2 regions of the uncultured Holdemanella sp. genome follow, and region 1 is predicted to be linked to the other one. Evidence: a T-box and tRNA genes for the amino acid it is inferred to sense, from the RefSeq annotation. Region 1 holds a T-box; the other holds one or more tRNA genes.

Region 1 (12,369 bases):
CAAGCTGACGTTGAACTGTTTCTAATTTCATAGCTTGTTCTTGAAGCTTATCATCACTTGATCCAACAGCTGCTTCAAATTTACCACGAACTTTACCATTCACTTGAACAACACAAGTAATTGTATCTTCTACTAATTTAGCTTCATCATAAGTTGGCCAAGGCTCATATGCGATTGTTTCATCATGTCCAAGTAATTGCCACATTTCTTCACCAATATGAGGTGTAATACAAGAAAGCATCTTCACGATTCCTTCGGCATATGGTTTATAAACTGTTTCTGCTTTATAGGCTTCATTTATAAAAATCATCATTTGCGAAATAGCCGTATTAAATCCTAATGATTCATAGTCTTCCGTAACCTTTTTAACAGTCTGGTTATAGACCTTATCTAATTTACCATCATTTGTATCTGTAACTTTACCAGATTCAATGAACAAACGATAAACACGATCAATCCATCTTCTAGCACCATCACAACCTGCCATTGACCAAGGTTTACTTTGTTCTAATGGTCCCATGAACATTTCATATAAACGAAGTGTATCCGCACCATATTTCTTTACGATGTCTGAAGGATTGACAACATATTCTGGGAATCGTTTTCCCATTTTAATTCCATTTTCACCTAAAATCATACCTTGATGAACTAATTTCTTAAATGGTTCCTTACATGCGACAATACCCTTGTCATATAAATAGTTATTCCAAATACGAGAATACATCAAGTGTCCTACCGCATGTTCAGGTCCACCTACATATAAGTCAACTGGCATCCAGTGTTTCAATAATTCTGGATCTGCAAGTTTCTCATTGTTGTGTGGATCAATATAGCGTAAGTAATACCATGAAGATCCGGCAGAACCTGGCATTGTACTTGTTTCACGAACACCTTTAACACCATTTTTGTTGTATTGTTTCCATTCTGTCGCATTTTCAAGTGGAGCTTTTCCATTATGTCCTTTGTAGTCTTCTAGTTCAGGAAGAATCAAAGGTAATTCATCATCACTAAGTACATAGTCTGTACCATCATCTAAGTGTACGATTGGAACTGGTTCACCCCAATAACGTTGACGTGCAAAAATCCATTCACGGAAACGATAGTTTACGGTTTCTTTTGCAATGCCCATATCTACCAATTTTTTCGTAATTGCAACTTTAGCTTCTTCTACAGTTAAACCTGTAAATTCTTCGGAGTTGATTAGCTTACATCCTTTTCCTAAATAATCCTGTTTTTCAAAAGCATGTTCACTCACATCTTGACCTTCAATGACTTGAATCATGTCAATATTATGGGCAATCGCATATTCAAAGTCACGTTGATCATGACTAGGAACAGCCATTACAGCACCTGTGCCGTAGTTAGCCAATACGAAATCTCCAATAAATACTTCAACTTCTTTTCCATTAACTGGGTTGATTGCTTTAATGCCTTCAAGACGACATCCTGATTTTCCTTTATTTAATTCTGTACGATCCATTTCAGACTTAGAAACAGTTTCCTGAATATATGCCTTAACTTCTTCTTGATTTTGAATTCTTGGCATTAATTCTTGTACTAAATCTCCATCTGGTGCAAGCACCATGAATGTAATACCATAAATTGTTTCGATACATGTTGTAAAAATAGAGAATTTTCCTCCACCTACGATTTCAAATTGAACCTCAACACCTGTTGAACGACCAATCCAGTTTCTTTGCATTTCCTTTGTCGATTCTGGCCAATCAATTTCATTCAAACCTTCTAATAATCGTTCCGCAAAAGCAGCCTGATCAATACAAAGCTGTTTCATATTTTTACGGATAACTGGATAGCCTCCACGTTCACTTTTACCATCAATAACTTCATCATTGGATAAAACTGTACCAAGTTCTTCACACCAGTTTACTGGCATATCAACATATTTAGCATATCCATCTTTATACAATTGTTTAAAGATCCATTGTGTCCAATGATAGAAATCTGGATCAGATGTTGCAATCATTTTTGACCAGTCATAATCAAAACCTAATTCTTTTAACTGATTCGTGAAAGTCTTAATATTCTTTTGTGTAAATCCATTTGGATTGTTTCCGGTTTGAACTGCATATTGCTCAGCAGGTAAGCCAAAAGAATCATATCCCATTGGGTGAAGAACATTATATCCTTGCATACGTTTCATACGTGAAACGATGTCTGTTGCAGTATATCCTTCTGGATGTCCTGCATGAAGTCCAACTCCACTTGGATATGGGAACATGTCTAGTGCATAAAATTTTGGTTTAGAGAAATCCCAAACATCGGTTTTAAATGTTTCATGATCTTCCCAATATTTGTGCCATTTCTTTTCTACTTCTAAATGATTGTACATAATAGCCTCCTATAAAATAAAAAACGCCCTTTAAAATCTAAGGACGTTTGTACGCGGTACCACCTTAGTTCACAATATTCATTGTGCCCCTCAAACTCTTTATCGCAGAGTATACGGATAACATTACTCATCAGCTCCTTAGCAAGTTCAAAGGTTGTACAATGCTAAATTTCACCAACTTTAGCTCTCTAAAAATTGCCATTTCCTTTTACTACTCTAATTCATCGCTATGCATCAATTTTATCTTTTTTTTCATTTTTCGTCAATATCAAGTGAAACGATTGCCTTATCATCATAGTAAATCCTCATTAAAATATCTTCATAACTGCATTCTATATACGTTAAACAATCCTTAAAATGAACATTGTAATTCATGATTACTTCATCCATATCTTTCATTATTTCATCCTTTGTATGACATAAGCGAATACGATTGTTATGTAAAATCATATGCTTGGCATGATCTACAATAGAAAGTTCTAAAATATTTTTTTGATTTGCTTTTAATAAGTATACATTCTGAATGGTAACAAGCGTTAAAAAAGACACAATCTGTAAAACAAGAAATAAACAAACAAGACTGATCCAACTCGCATATCCGTTAATAGAGTTCAAAGTCATAAGTTTTGTTTTGCTTTTTAAACCATAGATAATAACCATCTTCTTTCTTATAAAAATGTGCTGAATCTATATTTTCCATATAGATTTCATATCCTGGACTTTTCACAATGCGATTTTTATCAAAATACAAGTCATACTTTTTATGATTTAAAACGTATTCTAACCTTTCTTCATCCACTCGAATTTCACTAACAATACTTAATTCTCTTCTTATTTGAAGAATCGCAAATTGATTTTGAGTATCTACATCTATATGGGCAAAATGTAAAGCCAAATTTATCAACATGCAACCCAAAAGAGAAATTAGACTTGTTATAAATAAGGCTAATAGAGCTTCAATCAACGTGAAACCATTTCTTCTCAATTTTTTCATCAATCTTTAAATTCCTTTGAAAATAAACAGTATATAAGCCATTTATGAATAAACTTGCACAAACCAATATCACAAAAAGCGCAAACAAAGCATCTTCCAACAAAAATCCATTATACTTTTTCAAGACGTATTCTCCCCGATCCTAATTGAAAGACAAGTTTCATTTTTGTATGTGAATTCTGACAATACAATGTGAAAGCCTTTGATATATTCCCCTTGGCATTGTAATAAAAAGAAACAGAATCACACGCAACATCTTTAGGCATAAAATAATTCTTTTCGTCTACCACCATCTTTTCATTTATATCTATAGAAATTTTTCGATTTTCTACATAAGCCTTTTCTTGAGCCGTTATACAAAGTGTTTGAACTTGTTTCATAAAAACATATAGAGATGTATTCATTTTCGTATATAACCCAAAATTTAAAAGAGATACAATCAAAAGTACAATTAACATTTCCATGAATGTAAACCCATTTTTATTGAGATATGGCCTGTCCATTTTCAATCACCACTTTACTATGATCTGGACATGTATCTTGTCCTTTTTTTAAATATCCAAAATCAATCAATTCTTGTACACTTGACGGTGTTTCTAATTGATCAATCCCATATAACATAATTTGCGAATTCACAATTTCAAGTAAGGCTTCACAACCTTTTTTACGGATCACCTGTTCTTTTTGTTGAATATTGGGCAAAGTAATCAACAACAACAATGCGACAATCAACATCACAATCATCATTTCTAAAATAGTAAAACCATTTTTCTTTTCCATACATTTCTCTCCATTTCTAAAATTGATTCAACATATTTAATGGCATCATCATAATTTGATAAACAATTAAAACCAAGATTCCAATGCTTATATAAGAAAAGATTTGAACCCCATTGGAAACCTTTTTTATAGACTTTTCAATATCTAAAGTACTCTTCTGAATATAAAGATCTAAAAAGAATGACATACTATTAGCTACAAGCGCATAATTCAACATTTTTTTAAATGTCGAATCAAATACTTTTATCCGATTAAAGCTTTCTTCTATAGATACACCCTGCATTAAATATTTTAATATTTCACTCGATACGATTCCTACAACACTAAATTTGATAGAAGATAGAGTTTCAAGTATTTCTTGCGTAGAACTACATGTTTTTTCTAGACTTTGATACATACACACAAATTGTAAAGAAATCATCTTCTTCATTAAACGAAATGGACATTTCAATTTTGAATTGTATCTATAAAGAAACACATAATACAAAAGAATATATAGAACAATCACAAAGATAGTAATTCCAAATAGATATTTTAATAAATGAACAAAAATTAAAATGATATTATTGGGAATATAATCCTTCATTTGAACAAGGACATAGTTTGAGAAAAAACAAATCATGAAATATGCAAATATCAATAAGAAAAATGGATACGCAATTTTCTTTAATAATTTTTCATAAAACAAGATTGAACTTTTCTCAATTTGATTTACACAATCTAAGACATCCGATAGATTCATAGTATTTGATAAAATTTCGATATATTTAAAATAAAGCTTCTTTTGACCTATACAAAAAATCTCAACCAGACTTTTTCCCAATTTTAATTGTTCAATAATCGCATCACTTTCTTTAAAAACTAAATGAATCAATGTATCTATAGATAGTCCATTGTTCATTAAGGCATGAAATTGTTCGATTTCATCACGATAAACTAATACAATCGTATTCCGCTTGTGTGTCCATGATATATCCTTTTTTAATACCTTCTGTAATTTTCGAAGATAACGTTTTAAAATTTTGAGGATACTTTCCATATCGAATGACATAGTCCAATGTTTTTTGATCCATGATTTCATAAATACATACTTTTTTGTCTCCATTTGAATATAGACGTTGCGAGATAATAGCTGTACATACACTTAATAAGTCTTGTTTAGAAACGCCTAAATCCTCAAGACGACGAATACACTCCTTTCCATCTTTGGCATGAATACTTGTCAGTACAAAATGCCCTGTTAAACTCGCTCTTAACACCATCTTAGCCGTATAGCTGTTTCTAGTTTCGCCAATACATATAACATCTGGATCATGTCTTAGCAATTGTTCAATACCTACATCATACGTAAATCCAGTTCCTTCATTGATTTGTAGCTGTAAGTAAGAATCGTCTTCGATTTCAATGGGATCTTCTAAGCTCACTACCTTATGTTTCTTCTCTTTGGCTATTTCATGAAGCAAAGCATGTAACGTTGTTGTCTTACCACTGTTTGTAGGACCTACACAGATAACCAATCCATGTCTTAATGGAATCAACGATTGAAAGAATTCTGTATCATATTTACACAAAGAAAGTGCATCTAATTTAATCGCATGCATCATATTCAACATTCTTATGACTCCTGTTTGAACATGATTATTGTGAAGCATACTAAAGCGACAATATACATCATGATGGTTTATACATACTTTAAATTGCCCACTTTGTGGTGTATAAGGATTCGTTAGATCCATTCGAGAAATAAATTTCAAATACTCAAAGAATGCGGGCTGCCAAATATCTTGATATACTTCCAACATTTCAGTTTGCGTTCTAAGTTTAATTTTTAAGCGATTCTGCTGCAAAATAAAATGAATGTCGCTTGCCTTTTTTAATATCGCATATTCAATGAGGTTCTTTAATAAATCATCCATTTTTATCACCCCTATATCTAATACGAAAAAAAAAGCAGAAATTCTAATAAATTTCTGCATATTTTAAACTTTCATTCCATTTTTTCTCTTGCGATAAAGTAGTGGATGGACCATGACCTGGATAAACTTTATAGTCTTGATCGAGTTGATACAATTTTTTTAAAGATTTTTTCATACTTGAAACAGAACCTGTTACAAGGTCCATTCTTCCAATCGAACCTTGAAATAATACATCTCCTGTGAATAAACAATCCTTTATTTTTAATACGGTTGAACCGATTGAATGTCCTGGGCAATACATAGCTTCAATTTCAAATCCTGCAATTTTATTCTTTCCTTCTAATAATGGTTTACACTTGGCATCACATGTTACATCCATATAAAAGGCTGAGGATGAATTTAAATCTGGATCTTGAAGAAAATCAAACTCACTTGGATTTAAAAAAACGTCGCAGTGATATTCATTTACAATCTTATCAACACCTGAAATATGATCAAAGTGAGCATGTGTTAAAATGATGGCTTCAAGATTACATTCGTTTTCTTTTAGTATAGCATCAAGATTTAAAAATTTATCCGCAGGATCAATCAATATAGCATGGTGATTATCCATGACCAAATAACAATTTGCCTGTACTGGACCGAGTGGTTGTTGAAGTACTTTCATAGTCTAATACATAAAAAAGACCGAATGAAACGGTCTTTCTTACTTTTTCTCCTTATGTTCAGTCTGCTGATTGCATTTTGGACAATATTTTTTAACAGTCATACGTTCAGGATGTTTTTTCTTATTTCTTGTACCAATATAGTTTTCTTCACCGCAAACAGAGCACTTAAATGTAATACGATCTCTCATGTTCAGTCCTCCTCACATTAGTAATTACTAGTTGATTCTAGCATAACTTACAAGTCAATTTCAAGTCATTTTCAAAATTTTAACTTGCAGGATAAATTTCAAAATATTTTTTTATGAATTCTGGCATAACATTATTTGCACAAATATTTGGTGAAACAGCCTGATCGTTGATACTTGAAGTTGGTGCTGAACACGCAAATGCCATTGTAGGAGCGCTACTTGGTGCATAACCTACAAGGTTTGCGGTTGTCCAATCGCCTACTTCGGCTGTACCTGTTTTTGCCGAAACTTCAACGCCAACATCTTTTAAAAGATTACTACAATAGCCAGAGGCAACGCAGGCTCTAAAGCCTTCTTGTACACGCTGTAAATAGGCAGCATTCTTTTCAGGTAATGTTGATTTTACTTTCTTTTCATTTGCGACAACCACTTCACTCGAATTTACTTCTGTAGCATGATTCATTAATCTAGGTTGATATACATTTCCATTCGATGCGATTGTTGCGCCATATACAGCTAATTGTAATGGTGTATACATATCAAACTGGCCAATCGAATAGTTTAGTAACATACCTGGTTCTGAACCATAACCCATATAGCCATTCACTTCGCCCTGTGCATCAAGACCCGTTATATTTCCTAATCCAAACATTGAATAATAAGAACGCATCTTATTTAGAGTTCCTTGAAGGTCTGCCACAGCTAATGGTTCTTTTTCTTCATAGACAGCTCCTGCAAGTCGAATCGCAATATTAAACATATAAACGTTACTACTTACCTCTAAGGCACTTACATCATCGACAGGACCATGATCTTCATAAGAACCAAATTCCTGACCACCAATATTCATAACTTTATCGACAATCACTTCACCTGGACTTACGACATGTTCACTTTCACCCATATATACAGTAGCACCCTTAATACAAGATCCAGGATTCACTAAAGACATATAGTTTCCTGTCGCAAAATATGTCATTTCCTTTGTATCAAGATCCATTTGATAACCAGACATTGCCAGTACAGAGCCATCTTGTGGATTTAATACAGTTGTAAATAAGGATTTGAAGTTTTCACGATTTTTAGTTCCTCCATATTCACTTAATGTATTTTTAACAATATTATCAAGTGAAGACTGAAGATCTATATCGATTGAAAGATATAAATCATATCCTTTTTTTGCTTGCTGAATCACATCTTTTTGTGCTAATCCTTTTGAATCATAAGTAATTTTGGCAATTTCTGGTGTTCCTGCTAGTAAATCATTATATTGATATTCTAAGCCAGATTTACCAACACTTGCATTCAATTGATAGTCTCTTGCCAAATAATAAGTTGATAATTCACTTGGTAAACCTTGTGTACTTGTAGTTACACTTCCTAAAATATCCGATAGAGATTCACCATATGGATATTCACGTTTCCACCCACCAAAATCAACATCAAATCCAGGAAATTCCGTTTTATGTTCCACTAGATAAGCAACATCATCATCACTTACATCTTCTAAAACAACATTTTCTTGTCCTGTACTTTGGTTGGCAATCATACGTTGATAAATGACACACATCTTTAATTCAGCTTGCGTCATTTCCCCAATTTGTTTCTTACCAATACGATTCATTAAAATTTGATATCTTTTACTTTCTGTATTATCGCCCCATGCACCATTCTTATATTGCTTCAACTCTTTTTGCGTCAACAAATGATTGGCTGCATATTCGGAGTCTGTTGGTGATAAAAAAGATTTATATGTAATATACGCTTGTTTTTTATCCTCATCCGTAAAATCTTTTGCGCTCACATTAAACACTTTGACAATACGTTTGGCATATAATTCATAATCGTCTGAATCCATGTTATTTGGAGATGTAAACACAATATTGTGACTCACCACAGTTTTTGCCAAAACTCTTCCCTTACAATCATAAATCTGTCCTCGTGGAGCTGAAGTATATTGTTTGATGGAAGTATAGTCTTCTCGTTTTGCGGTATATTCATTATATGAAACAATCTGAAGATAGAACAATCTTAAAAAGATGACCAAAAAACATATGGCAATTATAACCGAAAAAATCAATATACGATTAGAGATGACTCGATCCACAGAAATATTTTGATTTGCCCTTTTGATTGATTTTCTACTCTTTTTCAATTGAATCCTCCTTTAATTCGAACACTCTATATTATACACGTTTCCAAGATGAAATGGAAAAAAAAGAAGTAATGGCGTATACTTAAATTATGGAGGTTTTCTATGAACAGAACAGAAACACGTCAAGTTCAAGTAAAAAATCTTGAAATTGGACATAATAATCACGTCGTTATTCAATCAATGTGTAACATTGAAACAAAAAAGGCAGATGAGGTTGCCAAACAAATTTTAAACCTTGAAAAAATGGGATGTGAACTTATTCGCGTCAGCTGCATGGATATGGAAGATGCCAAGGCCATTACCGACATTAAGAAACAAATCCATATTCCTCTTGTTGCAGATATACACTTTGACTATCGTTTAGCTTTAGCTTGTATTGAGGCGGGCGCAGACAAGATTCGTTTAAACCCTGGAAATATTGGTTCAAGAGAAAATGTAGAAAAAGTCGTCAAGGCATGCAAAGAAAAGCATATACCTATTCGTATTGGCATCAATGGTGGTTCTCTAGAAAAAGATATTCATGAAAAATATGGCAAGCCAACAGCTGAAGGTATGATAGAAAGTGCACAAAGACATGTACAAATCTTAGAAGACCTTGATTTTTATGATACAGTGCTTTCTTTTAAATCAAGTGATCCATTACTTTGTATTGAAGCTTATAGGCTGGCCGCAAAAACATTTGACTATCCTTTACATTTAGGTGTTACAGAAGCTGGAACAATGATGACAAGTGCCATTAAATCAAGTTTAGCTTTAGGTACATTATTAAACGAAGGAATTGGCAATACAATTCGTATCAGTGTCAATGGAGCTCCAGAAAAGGAGATTCCTATTGTAAAAGAATTGTTGAAAGATTGTAAATTAATTAAAAATGTACCAAACTTGATCGCATGTCCAACTTGTGGACGTACACAATGGGATATGGAGCCTGCCGTGAATGAAATCGAAAGCTATCTTCAAACAGTAAATAAAGAAGTAACTGTAGCTATCATGGGTTGTGCAGTTAATGGTCCTGGTGAAGCAAAACATGCCGATATTGCGATTGCAGGCGGTAAGAAAGAAGGTTTATTAATTAAAAAGGGAAAAATTATTGAAAAGATTCCTCAAGAGCAGATCGTAGCTCGTTTAAAAGAAGAAATTGATAAATTCTAGAAAAAAATCTCAGCGCAACGCTGAGATTTCTTCTTTATATGGAGCTTTTCCATCAATAAATGGAGTCTCTAAAATTTTTGTAACATTTTCAAGTTTTGGATGATGCACAATCGAATATAACACATCAAATCCTATATAGCCTTTACCTAAGTTTTCATGACGATCCTTATGGGCTTTTAATGGATTTTTTGAATCGTTGATATGCATGCACAATAGATTTTCTAAGCCAAGTATAGAATCAAATTCATTTAGTACATCTTCAAATTGATTTAAATCATAACCCGCATCCCAAATATGACATGTATCCATACAATACCCAATACGAGACTTTTTATGTACGCCAGAATAAATTTTATGTAATTGTTCAAATGTAAAACCACATTCATTTCCCTTACCCGCCATCGTTTCAAGAGCAATCTTAACATTGGTTGTATCATTATCTAAAACTTCATTTAAACCATTGATGATCCACTCAATACCAACATCCATTCCAGCACCAACATGGCTTCCTGGATGTAATACAAGTGTTTTTGCACCAATCGCATGTACTCTTTCTAATTCAGACTTTAAAAATTCTTGTCCAAATAGGGCCGTTTCTGGTTTCAATGCATTTGCCAAATTGATAATGTATGGAGCATGCACTATTACACGATCGATTGAAAAATCATGTTCTTTCATATACTCTTTTGCATCATCTATTTTTAATTTAGAAACATCGACACGACGCGTGTTACTTGGAGGTCCCGTATAAATCATACATGCATTGGCACCATAAGATATAGCTTCTTCAATTGCGCCTTTAAAATAATTTGGAGCCTTAAAAGAAACATGACTACCTAAATAGATCATAGATCCATTCCTTTTTGACGTTGTCTTTCTTTAGCACGTTCTTTTTGTTGGCGCTTGATATCGGATTTGATCATTTCACGACGTTTTCTACGTTTCATACGATCAATTTCCTGGCGTTGTCTTTTCTTATAGTTTGGTTTAACTTTCTTTTTCTTATGAACAATTTTTTCAACTTCTTCATGGAATTCGTCCTTTTTCATTGGACGCTTATTTACATATGGTTTTAAATCTACGAATTCATGATTCTTAACATCTTGATGTTCAAATTCAATACCTTGTTTGATCAAAGACTGGATTGATTTAGCATCACTTTCTTTATATAATGCGATACATTGCCCATCTCGACTTGCTCTTCCTGTACGACCAGCACGATGAATATAGAATTTTAAATCTTTAGGGAAACCACAACTAATGACATGAGTAATTCCTTCCAAGTCTATACCACGACTGGCAATATCGCTTGCGACAATATAACTTTTCTTTTGGCTTTGAATCATCTTAATAGCCTGCATACGCTGTCGGGATTCAAGTCCTGAATGAAGTTCAACAAGGTCATAGCCATTTTCACGCATTGTATTTGCAATGTTTTGTGCTTCTTGCGTTGTATTGGCAAAAATCAAACATACATAGGGTTGAATACATGGTAAAACATCTAAAATTTTTTGTTCATAGCTTTTATGTTTACAAGGAACCAAAATGTGTTTTACATCACTTTGGAAAGCTTCCTCTTTTTTGATTTCAATGAATTCAGGATCGTATAAATATTTTTTTAAGAATGGCTGTAAAGATTCAGGAATAGTTGCTGAAAAAACCATCATTTGAACTTTTTTATCCATTTTTGATAAGATTTCATCAATATCTTCCAAGAATCCAAATTCTAAAGTCATATCTGCTTCATCAATGACAACAATTTTTGCGGTATCCAAACGCAAGACGTTATCTTTAATGAACATGTCCTTCATTCTTCCTGGTGTACCAATAACGATTTGTGGCTGTTTTTCCATTTGCGTAACTTTTTCCATACCACCAGTTACTAGTTTTACACGTACGTTAAAATGTTTTGCGATTTTACGACAACGATCATATAGCTGATAGGCGAGTTCTCTAGTTGGTGCACTAATGACAGCTTGAACGCAATCTTGATCAAAATCTAATTTTTCAAAGATTGGCATAAAGAAAGCGTGTGATTTACCAGATCCGGTACTGGAAACACCAATAATATCTCTATTTTTATTTTTACGATTTAACACCTGTTCTTGAATCGGCGTTAAGGTTTTAAAATGTTCTAATTCCATTATTTCTTGAATACGATTCATA
Region 2 (12,369 bases), on a different contig from region 1:
AATACTCGTACTAACACAGAAGCAACTAAGGCATTATTGGTAGAAGTAGAAAAAGCTGCTGAAGCTGGATGCCCAGATGCTAAAGCTGTATTAGACAAGAAAGAATACTTAGCTAAGAAATCTGTTTGGATCTTCGGTGGAGACGGATGGGCTTATGATATCGGATTCGGTGGATTAGACCACGTTCTTGCATCAGGTGAAAACGTAAACGTTATGGTATTCGATACAGAAATGTATTCAAACACTGGTGGACAGGCTTCTAAAGCATCTAACATCGGTGAAGTTTGTCAGTTCGCTGCAGCTGGTAAAGAAATGAAGAAAAAATCTTTAGCAGAAATCGCAATGAGCTACGGATACGTTTATGTAGCACAAATCGCTCTTGGAGCTAACCCTGCACAAGCAGTTAAATGTATTGCTGAAGCAGAAGCTTATCCAGGACCATCTTTAATCATCGGTTATGCACCATGTGAATTACACGGTATTGCTAAGGGTGGAATGAACCACTGTCAAGATGAAATGAAGAAAGCTGTTAAATCTGGATACTGGAACTTATTCTCATTTGATCCAGCTAAGAAAGAAGCAGGAAAGAACCCATTCACATTAACTTCTAAAGAAGGAGATGGAACTTACCAAGACTTCTTACACAACGAATCTCGTTACACTCGTTTAGTTAAACCATTCCCTGAAAGAGCAGAAAAATTATTTGCTAAGTCAGAAGAAGTAGCTAAAGAACGTTACGAACACTTACAACGTTTAGTTGAGCTTTACAAGTAAGAAATGAATAAAGAAGCTGATTGATTTCGGCTTCTTTTTTTGTGAAAATTTTTAAAATTTTACTATAATAGTTTTCAGAGGTGTTTAATTATGGAAAAAGGAAAATTAAATCGAATAACAGATGTAGAAGGTGTACTTGTAGGACATAAAACAATTTCTTCTGGTTCTCATCAAACAGGTGTAACATTTATTCGTACGGCTGAAGATGTATTTCATCAAAAGTTAGCTTGTGGTTGTAGTATCCTAAATGGTTTTGGAAAGACAACTGGACTTCCACAAATTATGGAGTTGGGGACTTTGGAAAGCTATATTTGTTTGACAAACACATTAAATGTGGGGGTTGTTCAACAAGCCTTAGTGGATATCATGGTCAAAGAAAATGAGGACTTAACCAGTGTTAATGTTGTCGTTGGAGAATGTAACGATGGTTATTTAAATGCGATTCGTGATTGTGTTGTTACTAAAGAAGATGTCTTAGATGCGTATGCTGATTGTAAAAAAGAGTTTGAACTTGGCAGTGTTGGAGCAGGTCGAGGCATGTCTTGTTTTGAAATGTCAGGTGGTATTGGATCAAGCTCAAGAGTCTTTGAGATTGATGGAAATACATATACTCTAGGTGTACTTGTACTCTCTAATTTTGGTTTAAGAGAACAATATTTGTTAGATAAAGTAGAGGGGAATCAATTGCCTTTAGAACAAGAAAAAGGTTCGATTATGATGATTATTGCGACGGATGCTCCATTAAGTGATCGTCAACTTCATAGAGTTTGTAATCGTATGCCAGTAGGTTTAGCACTTACAGGATCACATATGGGTAATGGTTCAGGAGATATTGCGATTGCGTTTAGTACCGCAAATCGTTATGGATCTGAAGAAATTCATTCTTTAACACAAATCAATGATAATAAGATCAATGTTGTATTTGATGCAGCGATTGAATCTTGTAAAGAAGCTGTGCACTTATCTTTAATTGAAAATGAAGAGGTGACTGGACAGTCGGGTCATGTTCGTAAGTGTTTAAATCAAGTGAAGATTCAGTAGTCGAATCTTCACTTTTATGTTATATTTCATCTGGTGATTATATGAAGAAATTAATGTTTGATTGTGATGATACACTTTATGATTTATCTTGGCCATTTCGCAAATGCATGGAAGAATTTCTTCCTAGTGTAGATGTGGATATGAATCAATTTTATGCAGATTATCGTAAGTTTGGTGACATGATTTTTGATGATCTTCAAAAAGGAAAGATCACAATTGATGAATCTGGTGTTTATCGTATTGAAAAAGCTTGTGAAAAGTATGATATTGAATTTTCTCACTCAAAATCTGTAGAGTTTCAGTCTCGCTATAAATATTATCAGCATCATATTGAAATGGATGCACCATTGATTGATTATTTCTCGCATTGTGAAGATGAACTTGCGATTTTGACAAATGGAGAGGATACGCATCAAAGAATGAAATTAGAAGTACTTCATGTCTTTGATTATTTTAAACCAGAAAATGTATTTACAAGTGGACGGCTTGGGGTCGCAAAACCGGATGTGAATGCATTTAAAAAGTGTATGGAAGCGATGCAGGAAGATATTCATGAATGGTATTATGTGGGGGATAACTATATCAATGATATGCAAGTTGCAAAAAATGCAGGCATGAAGACGATTCATTTTAATCGTCATCATCAGGCAAGTGGTCCTTTGGCAGATCATGTCGTATATTCGGCTAAAGAATTGGTTGAATTCATTAAAAAAGACTAGATTGAACTAGCCTAGTTAAGAATGTCATAATGGCATTCTTTTTTCTACAATTCTTCTTCTCCAATGATTTCATCTGACCATATTTCTTCTTGTTTGGTGTCTTCAGTATAATCTTCAAATCTTTCAGTTAATGTTTGTTTGTTCACATTTAAAGTATACATGAAACTATGTCTGATTTAAATAGGAGGTTAAGTAGGCATAGAATCACATTTGTGGTAAAATAACTATGTATGTTTTGATAAGGAGTAATTATGTTTATAACAACAATTCATTCTATTGATTCATTAGAAAAATTAAAAAGGGCTAAGGCAGATGCCGTAATCATTGGTGTTGAACATTATTCAATTCGGTCAAGTATTACGGTAAAAAAAGAGGATTTACAGCTTTGGAAGAAGAAGTGTAAAAAGCTTGGCCTAAAATTATATATCAACTTTTTAAGATTATGTATGGATAGTGATCTTTATGGTGTTCGTGAATACTTTTCGATTTTTAAAGAACTAGATGTAGATGGTATTTATTATGCGGATGAAGGACTATATTTCGAGGCGAAACAATTGGGTATTGAATCCAAATTGATTTATCAACCGGAAACACTAGTAGCTTCAAGTGCAGACGTTGATTTTTATATGTCTTTAGGTATTCAGTCTGTATCTTTAGCACATGAATTGAGTCTTGAAGAAGTGGTAAGTATTGGAAAGCACAATCCGGGTATTGAAATCTTAGTGCATGGGTATTTCTCAATTCTATATTCGAGAAGGCCTTTGGTAACAAACTATTTAGAGGCTGTGAATCAACCGGTATGTTCATTACCATGTCATTATGATTTGATTGAACAAACTAGACAAGAGCGTATGCCAATTGTACAAGATGAAACGGGTACGCATATCTTTAGTGAAATGCCAATCAATTCATTGCAGGAAATGTGGGATTTTACAGATGTAGGAATGCATCGTTTCCGTATTGATTCTTTGTTCTTTGATGATGATTGGACAGTTGAAATCTTAGGTTTATATGATTTGGCTTTACAAGGCATTAAAATTACGGATGATGAATCAAGTAATCGTTGGTATTTGGAAGAGACAATTAAGAAAAAGGAGGAGCAAGTAAATGAATAAAATTGAATTATTGGCTCCTGCTGGAAATTTAGAAAAAGCGAAGATTGCGATTTTATATGGTGCGGATGCCGTATATATTGGTGGAAAACAGTTTAGCTTGCGTTCGCGTGCTAGTAATTTTTCCATTGATGAAATTGCGGAATTAGTGCAGTTTGCGAATGCACATAATAGTCATGTGCATGTAACTGTGAATATGCTTCCACATGAATCGGATCTTGATGGAATCGAAGATTATTTAAAAACGTTGGATTCGATTGGTGTACATGCGATTATTGTGGCAAGTCCATCGATTATGATGTTGGCTAAAAAGCTTGGATGCAAGTTTGAAGTGCATGTATCTACACAGCATTCTTCTACAAATTCAAGTGCTGCAAGATTCTGGAAAGAAAAGGGCATGGACCGTGTCGTACTGGCTAGAGAATGTCAAATGGAGGATATTCGTTCAATTTGTGAAGAGAATATATTGCCAATTGAAGTCTTTATTCATGGAGGTATGTGTATTTCATTTTCAGGACGTTGTGTATTGAGTAATCATATGACTCTTCGTGATGCAAATCGTGGTGGATGTGCACAAAGTTGTCGTTGGAAATATCATTTGATGGATGGTGAAACAGAATTAAGCAATCCGACAAATTTATTCTCCATGTCTTCAAAAGATTTACAAGCAGTAGATTATATTGAGGATTTCATCCATATGGGTGTAGCATCTTTGAAAATTGAAGGACGAATGAAAAGTGCTTATTATTTAGCTACGGTTGTTTCTAGCTATCGTATGTTGATTGATTATATTTATGAGCATGGTCATGCGGATGTTGAAATCATTGAGCGTGTAAAAAAAGAAATCGCAAAGGCAGAAAATCGACCGACTGGGCCGGGCTTCTATAATGGTCTTCCTGGATATAAGGTGCAGTTGTATCAAGATCATGATGAAACGGTAACACAGGAATATGTAGCCATTGTGCAGGATTATGACAAGGCAAGCCAGATGGCGACTTTGCAGGTGAAAAATCATTTTATGCCCAATCAGGATTTAGAAATATTTGGTCCTCACATTCCAAGTACAATTGTACATGTAGATGATGTGTATGATAGTGACAAGAATGTATTAGAAGTATGTAATAAGCCAATGCAGATCGTACATACGAAGTGGTCTGGGCCTATTGAAAAAGATGCGATGATTCGTAAGATAAGATAAGTGGAAGAGGTAAGTAAAGATGAAATTAAGTCAGAGTTTCTTTTATACATTAAGAGAAAATGCGAAAGATGAAGATAGCGTATCAAGTAATTTATTGGTGCGTGCAGGAATGATCAAAAAATGTTCAAACGGAATTTATATGATCATGCCTATGGGAAAGAAGGTTCTTTCTAAAGTAGAAAATATTATTCGTGAAGAAATGGATGCGAAAGATGCACAAGAATTATTGATGCCAGCGTTGATTCCTGAAGATGTATATGTACAATCTGGTCGTCGTGAAGCTTTCGGATCTAATATGTTCTCTTTGAGTGATCGTTACAATAAACGTTATGTTTTGGGTCCAACTCATGAAGAATTGTTTGCGGTCGCAAGTAGTATGGATGGTAAATCTTATAAGGATTTCCCTTATAACTTATATCAGATTCAAACTAAATATCGTGATGAAACTCGTCCTCGTTATGGATTGATTCGTGTTCGTGAGTTTATCATGAAGGATGCGTATACATTTGATGTGGATGAAGCTGGATTGGATGTAGCATACAATAAAATGTATGATGCATATTGCCGTATTATGGATCGTTTAGGATTGGAATATAAGATTGTTAAGGCCGATACAGGAGCAATGGGTGGTTTATTATCGGAAGAATATCAAGCTCTATCAAGTATTGGTGAAGATGTTGTTGTTGGATGTGAGGGTTGTGACTATTCTAGTAATTTAGAAATCACAGAAGTTGTAGATACTATGCAAGATTCTAGTGAAGAAGAACTTTCTATGGAAGTTGTTGATACACCTAATGCGAAGACAATTGAAGAAGTGGCTGCTTTCTTTGGAAAGAAGGAAAGTGATTTCGTTAAAACATTATTATATAACGTAGATGGAAAAGTCATCGCATTCTGTATTCCTGGTGATCGTGAATTGAATGAAACAAAGGCATTGAAGTTATTGGGTGCAAATGAAATGGAATTGGCTAGCTTTGAACAAGTAGAACAAGTTACACATGCTCGTGTTGGTTTTGCTGGTCCAGTCGGTATTGATTGTCCAGTCTATATGGATCGTCAAATCAAGCATATGAAAAACTTCATTGTAGGCGCAAACCAATCGGATCGTCACATTAAGAATGTGAACTGTAAAGATTTTACGGCTGTTGAAGTCGCAGATCTTTGTCAGGTAAAAGAAGGGGATATTTGTCCTAAGTGTGGTAAAAAGTTAACTTTCCAACATGGTATTGAAGTTGGTAACTTATTTAAATTGGGAACTAAATATTCTAAGAGTATGAATCTTTACTATACAGATGCCAATAATCAATTACAGCCAGTATGGATGGGAAGTTATGGTATTGGTCTAGAAAGATGTATGGCTGCCGTTGCTGATCAGCATCATGATGATTTTGGTATTAAATGGCCAGTGGAAATCGCACCATTTAGACTTGCGATTGTTCCAGTATCATTAAAAGATGAAGAACAAGTTAAGATTGCCAATGATTTATATGAATATTGTAAAGAACATAAATTCGATGTAATTTTAGATGATCGTAATGAGCGTCCAGGTGTTAAATTCAAAGACATGGAATTGATTGGTGTTCCTTATCGTATTACGGTAGGTCGTGGTGTCAAAGAAGGAAAATTAGAGTGGACAGATCGTTATACAGGTGAAAAGAGTGAAATTGCGATTGAGGATGTATATTCTGAAATTGAAAAAGTTTTTGCCATGTAAACGCTTGTACTTGGAATATAAACAAAAAATTTAGAATCACATTTACTTTCAAAGGTTTTTCATGTATATTAGTCATAGTTAAAGGAGTGTAATTATGCAAAATAAAATTGAAATTTTTAACAATCAGGTTATTATCAACTATAATTTGGCGTATCCAAAGAGTCGTGAGGTTTTATTAAAGTCTCATACATTCGCAAAATTCGTTCAATATTTCATTGAATATCAGGAAACAGATAATGTGAATATGTATGCTTATTTGACAAAAAATGGTGAATTGAATTCAAAAGAAGCAGCTTATGATTTCTGTCATTTCTTACGTTTATTGTCAATCTTTACTTGTGAAGAATTAAAAGATGAATATTATCTTTCAGATAAAGATGCAACTTTAGATGTTATTGAAGAGATGTATCGTACTTGGCGTTCTTTACAACGTTTTGGATATATGAAGAGTGATAATTCAACGGATTTTGGTATTAATACATTAGTGGCATTTGACTCAGCTTCAAATGATTTATTACTTCGTACATATCGTTTGTTTGAAGAAAAATTAATGGGAAGACCAAACTTAGTGTATCGTCAGGTTCAAGCTGGAACGAATGCATGTTTTTCTGCTCACACTTTGGATAAAGTATGGGCTGATGAATATGCAGCTTTACAAGATATTCCAATGATTGATACAGTTATGTTAAGAACTCCAATGATTTTGCATCCAAAATCAAGTAAACGTACAGGTATGTTTACTGAAATTGATACACAGCCTATGACATATTTCAAAAAGGGAGAATCAAACTGGTTCTGTTATCCTTGTAAAGTTGGAGCTTTATTATGTTTCGTATACTTCAACTCAAAATATATGTCAAGTGCATTGAGTATGGCTAATTTATTTGAATTAGCTACTAAAGAAGAGAGTGCGCAAAAACCAGATCTTGTTGTTATTTTTGGTAACGATGATGGAAATGATGCTACAAACTTCTATTATGATGATGCAAATGATATTTGGGTAGGATGTATCAGTGATAATCCTCGTATCGAATACTTTGGATATTTAAAGAAAATGTGTTTAACATTACACAACTTAGCTCAGATGAAAAAAGGATGGTTACCAATACATGGTGCTTTCGTAAACATCTATTTAAAGGATGGAACAAAGAAAGGTATCATGTTGATGGGTGATAGTGGTGCTGGTAAATCTGAGTCGATTGAAGCATTAAAGGCTGCTGCTGGCGATATGATTCGTGAAGTTGAAGTTGTGTTTGATGATATGGGAACGATTCACTTAGAAGATGGTGTTCCATATGGTCAGGGTACTGAAATTGGTGCTTTCATTCGTCTAGATGACTTGGATCCAGGTACTCCATATCGTGATATGGACCGTTCAATTTTCATGGCTCCAGAAAATCCAAACGCACGTATGATTCAGCCAGCAGCTCCATATCGTGTTGTTGTTCACAACCATAAAATTGACTTATTTGCATACGCAAACAACTACACAAATGAATTTGGTCTAAAGAAATTAACTGTACAAGAAGTAAAAGATACTTGTAAGTTAGGTAAGCGTATGGCTTTGGGTACAACACAAGAAGTTGGTATTTCAACTACATATTTCGCAAACCCATTTGGTCCTATGCAAAAGCAAGAACTTTGCGAACCAATCATCGACACAATGTTCCAGGCTCTAGAAGACAATGGAGTATTTGTTGGTGAAATCTACACTCACTTAGGATTCGATAAATCAAACCGTAAAGGTTTAAATATTGCGGCTCAGCAATTATTAGAATTTATCCAGAAGAAGGATTAATAATGTTTAACAACGATTCTATGAATTATTATTCAACAAGCACTTTAAAAAGTGCTTTGTTGAAGTCTTATGCATGGATGGCTATTGCCTTATCTATCACGGCAATTGTATCTTATGGTTTATATGCTACAAATGCTTTATTGATTTTATTAAGTACTATGCCATTTCTATTTATGTTATTTGTGATTGCACCATTTATCTTGTCCATTGCCTTTGGTGTATCAATGGCAAGATCTACATCAAGCACAGGTATGAAGGTTATGTTAGTGCTTTATGCCATCTGTATGGGTGTATCACTTACTTCTATTAGCTATGTATATGATGTAGCTACAATTGGTACTGCTTTTCTAGTCAGTGCAGTTTACTTTATAAGTTTAGCTGTTATTGGTACAACATCTAAAAAGGATTTTACAAGCTTTGGCTCATTATGTATGATTGGACTTTTTGTATTGATTATTACACAATGCTTTATGATGTTATTTAGAGTCAGTATGGATGTTCGCTTGCTTTCTATTATTACTCTATTGATTTTTACAGGCATCACAGTTTGGGATGTTCAAAGAATGAATCGATTGTTGATCCAATCGGATGGTTCAGTCGTAGCACAAGATAAGATTGCCATCTTCATGGCATTACAATTGTATTTAGATTTCTTGAATATCTTCTTAAGAATCTTACAATTGATTGGCATGGGTAATCGTAATAATAAGTAAATTATTTAGGTTTCTATATCTGGTTAAAAATAGATAATGACATGAAATAAGTCATGTTTACTATATCATGGTAAATATGGCTTTTTTTGTTGTTTTAAATCAAAATTTTAATATAAAAAAAGACCTTGCAGGTCTTTATAAAAACTAACATTTTGGAATACCTAATAATATGTCTTTAGCTTCAAAAGATATATAACCATTATTTAAGCTGAAGGTGATTTCATGGTCTTCGATAAATACTTCCAATATGAAAAAAGGGACTATACTGTCAATTTCACATTTAAAATTTGATATATTGTTGAATTTGAAATTCCATACATGTGCATTTTTGTTTGCGATATTACAAGTATATTCTTTTATAGTTATAAAAGCTGAATTGTCGTCTATTTCTATATTACCCATTAGATAATCGTGAAAGTAGTGTTGTTTTTTATATATGTAATCGCATCCTCAAAATTATCAATAATTCGCTCTCTTTCTGTCCACATTTTATTTATACTCCTTTTGCATATTATATGATACCTATGTGGTTGATGGAATAATCGACATAAAAAATGGAGTAGTGTAATACTACTCCAAAGGTTTTTGATAGAAGTTTCCGTAGAAGTTTACTGTATTGTATGTATTGATCAACACTTTAGGATCGACCTTTCTTACATTATCGACAACATCTCTTAATTCATAAGTAGAAATAACGGCTTTACATACATAATACTTACGATGGCTATATGCTCCATAACATTCAAATACGCTCATTCCATGGCGACAAGTGGCCATAAAGGCATCGATTAGTGGGTCAGGATCGTTTGTCGTAAATTCAACGGTAATCTGTGCGTAGCGTTGATATAAAGAAGAAATTGTTTTTGTAGACAAGAATTGGAATAGGATGGAATATCCTGCATAGATCCATCCACATAAGTATCCAAAGACAATGATCATTGCGCAGTTATAGAAGAATACATAGTCCCAGATTCCCCTGTGAATCTTACTAGAAACGTATTGGGCAATGAAATCTGTTCCTCCTGTAGATCCTCCAGCTCTTAGGGCTAGGGAAATGGAGAAGCCCCATAAGAATCCTCCAAAAAGAACATTTAAGATTTGATCTTTAAAGAAAGGTTCAAAATGGAAGATAGAAATAAAGAAGGATACTAGAAAGAAATGCACACAACTCAAAAATGTAAATCTTGGTGAAATGTGTTTGTAGCATAGAATTGCTGCAGGAACATTTAATGCGATGATTCCAACTTGAGTAGGGAAGTTAATGTTTACTAGAGCACAGACTTTATTGATTAATAGAGCAAGTCCTGTAAATCCTCCTGAGATCAAATTGCACGGTGCCATAAATACATTCATGATATAACATTGCATAAAAGCACTAAATACAATCATTATGGTCGACGTTAATAGTCTTAGCTTCTTTTCTTTTTGAAGCTGGTGAATAATGTGTTGCATAATATAAAATACCTCTTGTTTGTTGACCACATTATAATAGGTCATTTGTCAAATAAGTTCAACCAAAAATGAAAAATGTATGGTTTTTAAAAAAATGTAAAAAAAATTAATTTTTTTCTTGCTTTTTATTTTTCGTTGAGGTATTATATATGGGCAGTCAACGAAACGGTTCCGTAGCCAAGTGGTAAGGCAATAGACTGCAACTCTGTGATCATCAGTTCAAATCTGATCGGAACCTCCAATTACATGGGGTCGTGGCGGAATAGGCAGACGCAACGGACTTAAAATCCGTTGGGAGAAATCCCGTGTGGGTTCAAGTCCCACCGTCCCCACCATCGTTTATTAAAAATCAACAAGTTACGGTTCCGTAGCCAAGTGGTAAGGCAATAGACTGCAACTCTGTGATCATCAGTTCAAATCTGATCGGAACCTCCAATTACATGGGGTCGTGGCGGAATAGGCAGACGCAACGGACTTAAAATCCGTTGGGAGAAATCCCGTGTGGGTTCAAGTCCCACCGTCCCCACCATTTTTTGGAAAAGGTAGCTAGAAGCAATAGTTTCTAGCTTTTTTCGTGCTTATTTGGCCAGCACAATAACCAAGTTTACCATATTTGTATTTAAATTTAATGATTAAAATATAATAAAGAGGGGTACATTTTATGAGCTGGATTGAAAGAACAACGAAAAAACGAATTGATGAATTAGATCAACATCCTGAATTGAATTCGAATGATTTTGAACAAAAGGGAAATAAATTAATGAAAGATATTAAATTCTATGTAATTGTCATCTTACTAGCTGCATTAATTTTAGCGCTTTGGTATCAATGGAATCATCCGGAAATTGATATATTTCCATTTCATTTTCCAATATTAGTCTAAGTAGAGGTAACTATGAGTTGGCTTGATAAAATAGCAAAGAAACGATGTGAAACTTGATGCACATCCAGAATTGAATCCAGACAAATTTTCGGAAAAGATGAGTACTCTATATTTTACGGTAGTTTTGTTGATTGTTGCCATACTTATTCTTTTGTTTTGGTATGACACAGAACATTTTGAAATTTGGATCTTCCCACGAAGATAAAAAAAATAGCCACAATTGTGGCTATAATAACATAAATCCAATACCTACAATAATACCTGTTATAAATAAGATGGAAATGGTTCTTAAAATGTCTTTCTTTCTTGCTTCATAACGAATCATGACAATTAAACCGAGTCCTGCATTTGTGACAAGACCTGCAAGTAGTGATCCAAAAGAAAGTTCACCAGTTGTATAAAGCTGAGTTAGAACAACTGTAGCTGCACAGTTAGGGATAAATCCAAATAGTGCGGCAATGATTGGTTGGAATAAATTATCTTGAAGTAAAATCATGGATAATGTTTTTTCTCCAATCCATTCCATTAATAAGGTTAATATAAAACTAGTAATAAAGATGAATACATAGATTTTTAAAGATCTCAAAAGGGCACTGATCCATAATGGATATTCAGGATAACAACATGGACAGCTTGATCCAGAACTTTCTTCCTCCTCATATTCGTCTTCATCATAATCCTCTTCTTCCATATCTTCGAAGCGGAGGATTTTTTGATGGCGAAATAGTACGTGATCGGTAAATAATCCAACGATGATCGCAATGACAAGTTTTAATCCTAAAATACCAAGTAGAGATGAATACATCTTAGGATTACTAATAAGGATTGGAATGGCTTCATCACTTGTCGCAATCATAACACTGACTAAAGTTCCAAGTGTAATGTTATTTTGAACAAACAACATGGCAGCTAGAATACTAAATCCACATTGTGGAATCAATCCTACTATTGCACCTAGAATAGGT

What was found. A T-box is a leader RNA that pairs with one kind of tRNA and senses whether it is charged. The one in region 1 lies ahead of leuS (leucine--tRNA ligase), so its partner is inferred to be a tRNA-Leu.
Region 2: it has a tRNA-Leu gene. The T-box ahead of leuS (leucine--tRNA ligase) is inferred to sense a tRNA for this amino acid. The anticodon was not compared.

The regions. Positions count from the first base shown of each region.
Region 1 covers NZ_CATVYQ010000032.1:5,769-18,137, forward strand. Annotated here, with positions in the region: gene leuS (leucine--tRNA ligase) at 1-2,353, opposite strand, end outside; T-box leader at 2,387-2,584, opposite strand; gene Q3907_RS06970 (hypothetical protein) at 2,603-2,971, opposite strand; gene Q3907_RS06975 (competence type IV pilus minor pilin ComGF) at 2,952-3,344, opposite strand; gene comGD (competence type IV pilus minor pilin ComGD) at 3,455-3,847, opposite strand; gene comGC (competence type IV pilus major pilin ComGC) at 3,825-4,124, opposite strand; gene Q3907_RS06990 (hypothetical protein) at 4,141-5,025, opposite strand; gene Q3907_RS06995 (ATPase, T2SS/T4P/T4SS family) at 5,051-6,040, opposite strand; gene Q3907_RS07000 (MBL fold metallo-hydrolase) at 6,084-6,707, opposite strand; gene rpmG (50S ribosomal protein L33) at 6,747-6,896, opposite strand; gene Q3907_RS07010 (penicillin-binding protein 2) at 6,976-9,051, opposite strand; gene ispG (flavodoxin-dependent (E)-4-hydroxy-3-methylbut-2-enyl-diphosphate synthase) at 9,154-10,203, shown strand; gene Q3907_RS07020 (deoxyribonuclease IV) at 10,213-11,052, opposite strand; gene Q3907_RS07025 (DEAD/DEAH box helicase) at 11,049-12,368, opposite strand.
Region 2 covers NZ_CATVYQ010000001.1:5,346-17,714, forward strand. Annotated here, with positions in the region: gene nifJ (pyruvate:ferredoxin (flavodoxin) oxidoreductase) at 1-774, shown strand, start outside; gene Q3907_RS00030 (P1 family peptidase) at 865-1,815, shown strand; gene Q3907_RS00035 (HAD family hydrolase) at 1,857-2,534, shown strand; gene Q3907_RS00040 (peptidase U32 family protein) at 2,786-3,649, shown strand; gene Q3907_RS00045 (U32 family peptidase) at 3,642-4,844, shown strand; gene Q3907_RS00050 (proline--tRNA ligase) at 4,864-6,558, shown strand; gene Q3907_RS00055 (hypothetical protein) at 6,653-8,356, shown strand; gene Q3907_RS00060 (Bax inhibitor-1/YccA family protein) at 8,359-9,069, shown strand; gene Q3907_RS00065 (YitT family protein) at 9,640-10,521, opposite strand; tRNA gene Q3907_RS00070 (tRNA-Cys) at 10,689-10,762, shown strand; tRNA gene Q3907_RS00075 (tRNA-Leu) at 10,770-10,856, shown strand; tRNA gene Q3907_RS00080 (tRNA-Cys) at 10,883-10,956, shown strand; tRNA gene Q3907_RS00085 (tRNA-Leu) at 10,964-11,050, shown strand; gene Q3907_RS00090 (hypothetical protein) at 11,183-11,404, shown strand; gene Q3907_RS00095 (putative manganese transporter) at 11,631-12,369, opposite strand, start outside.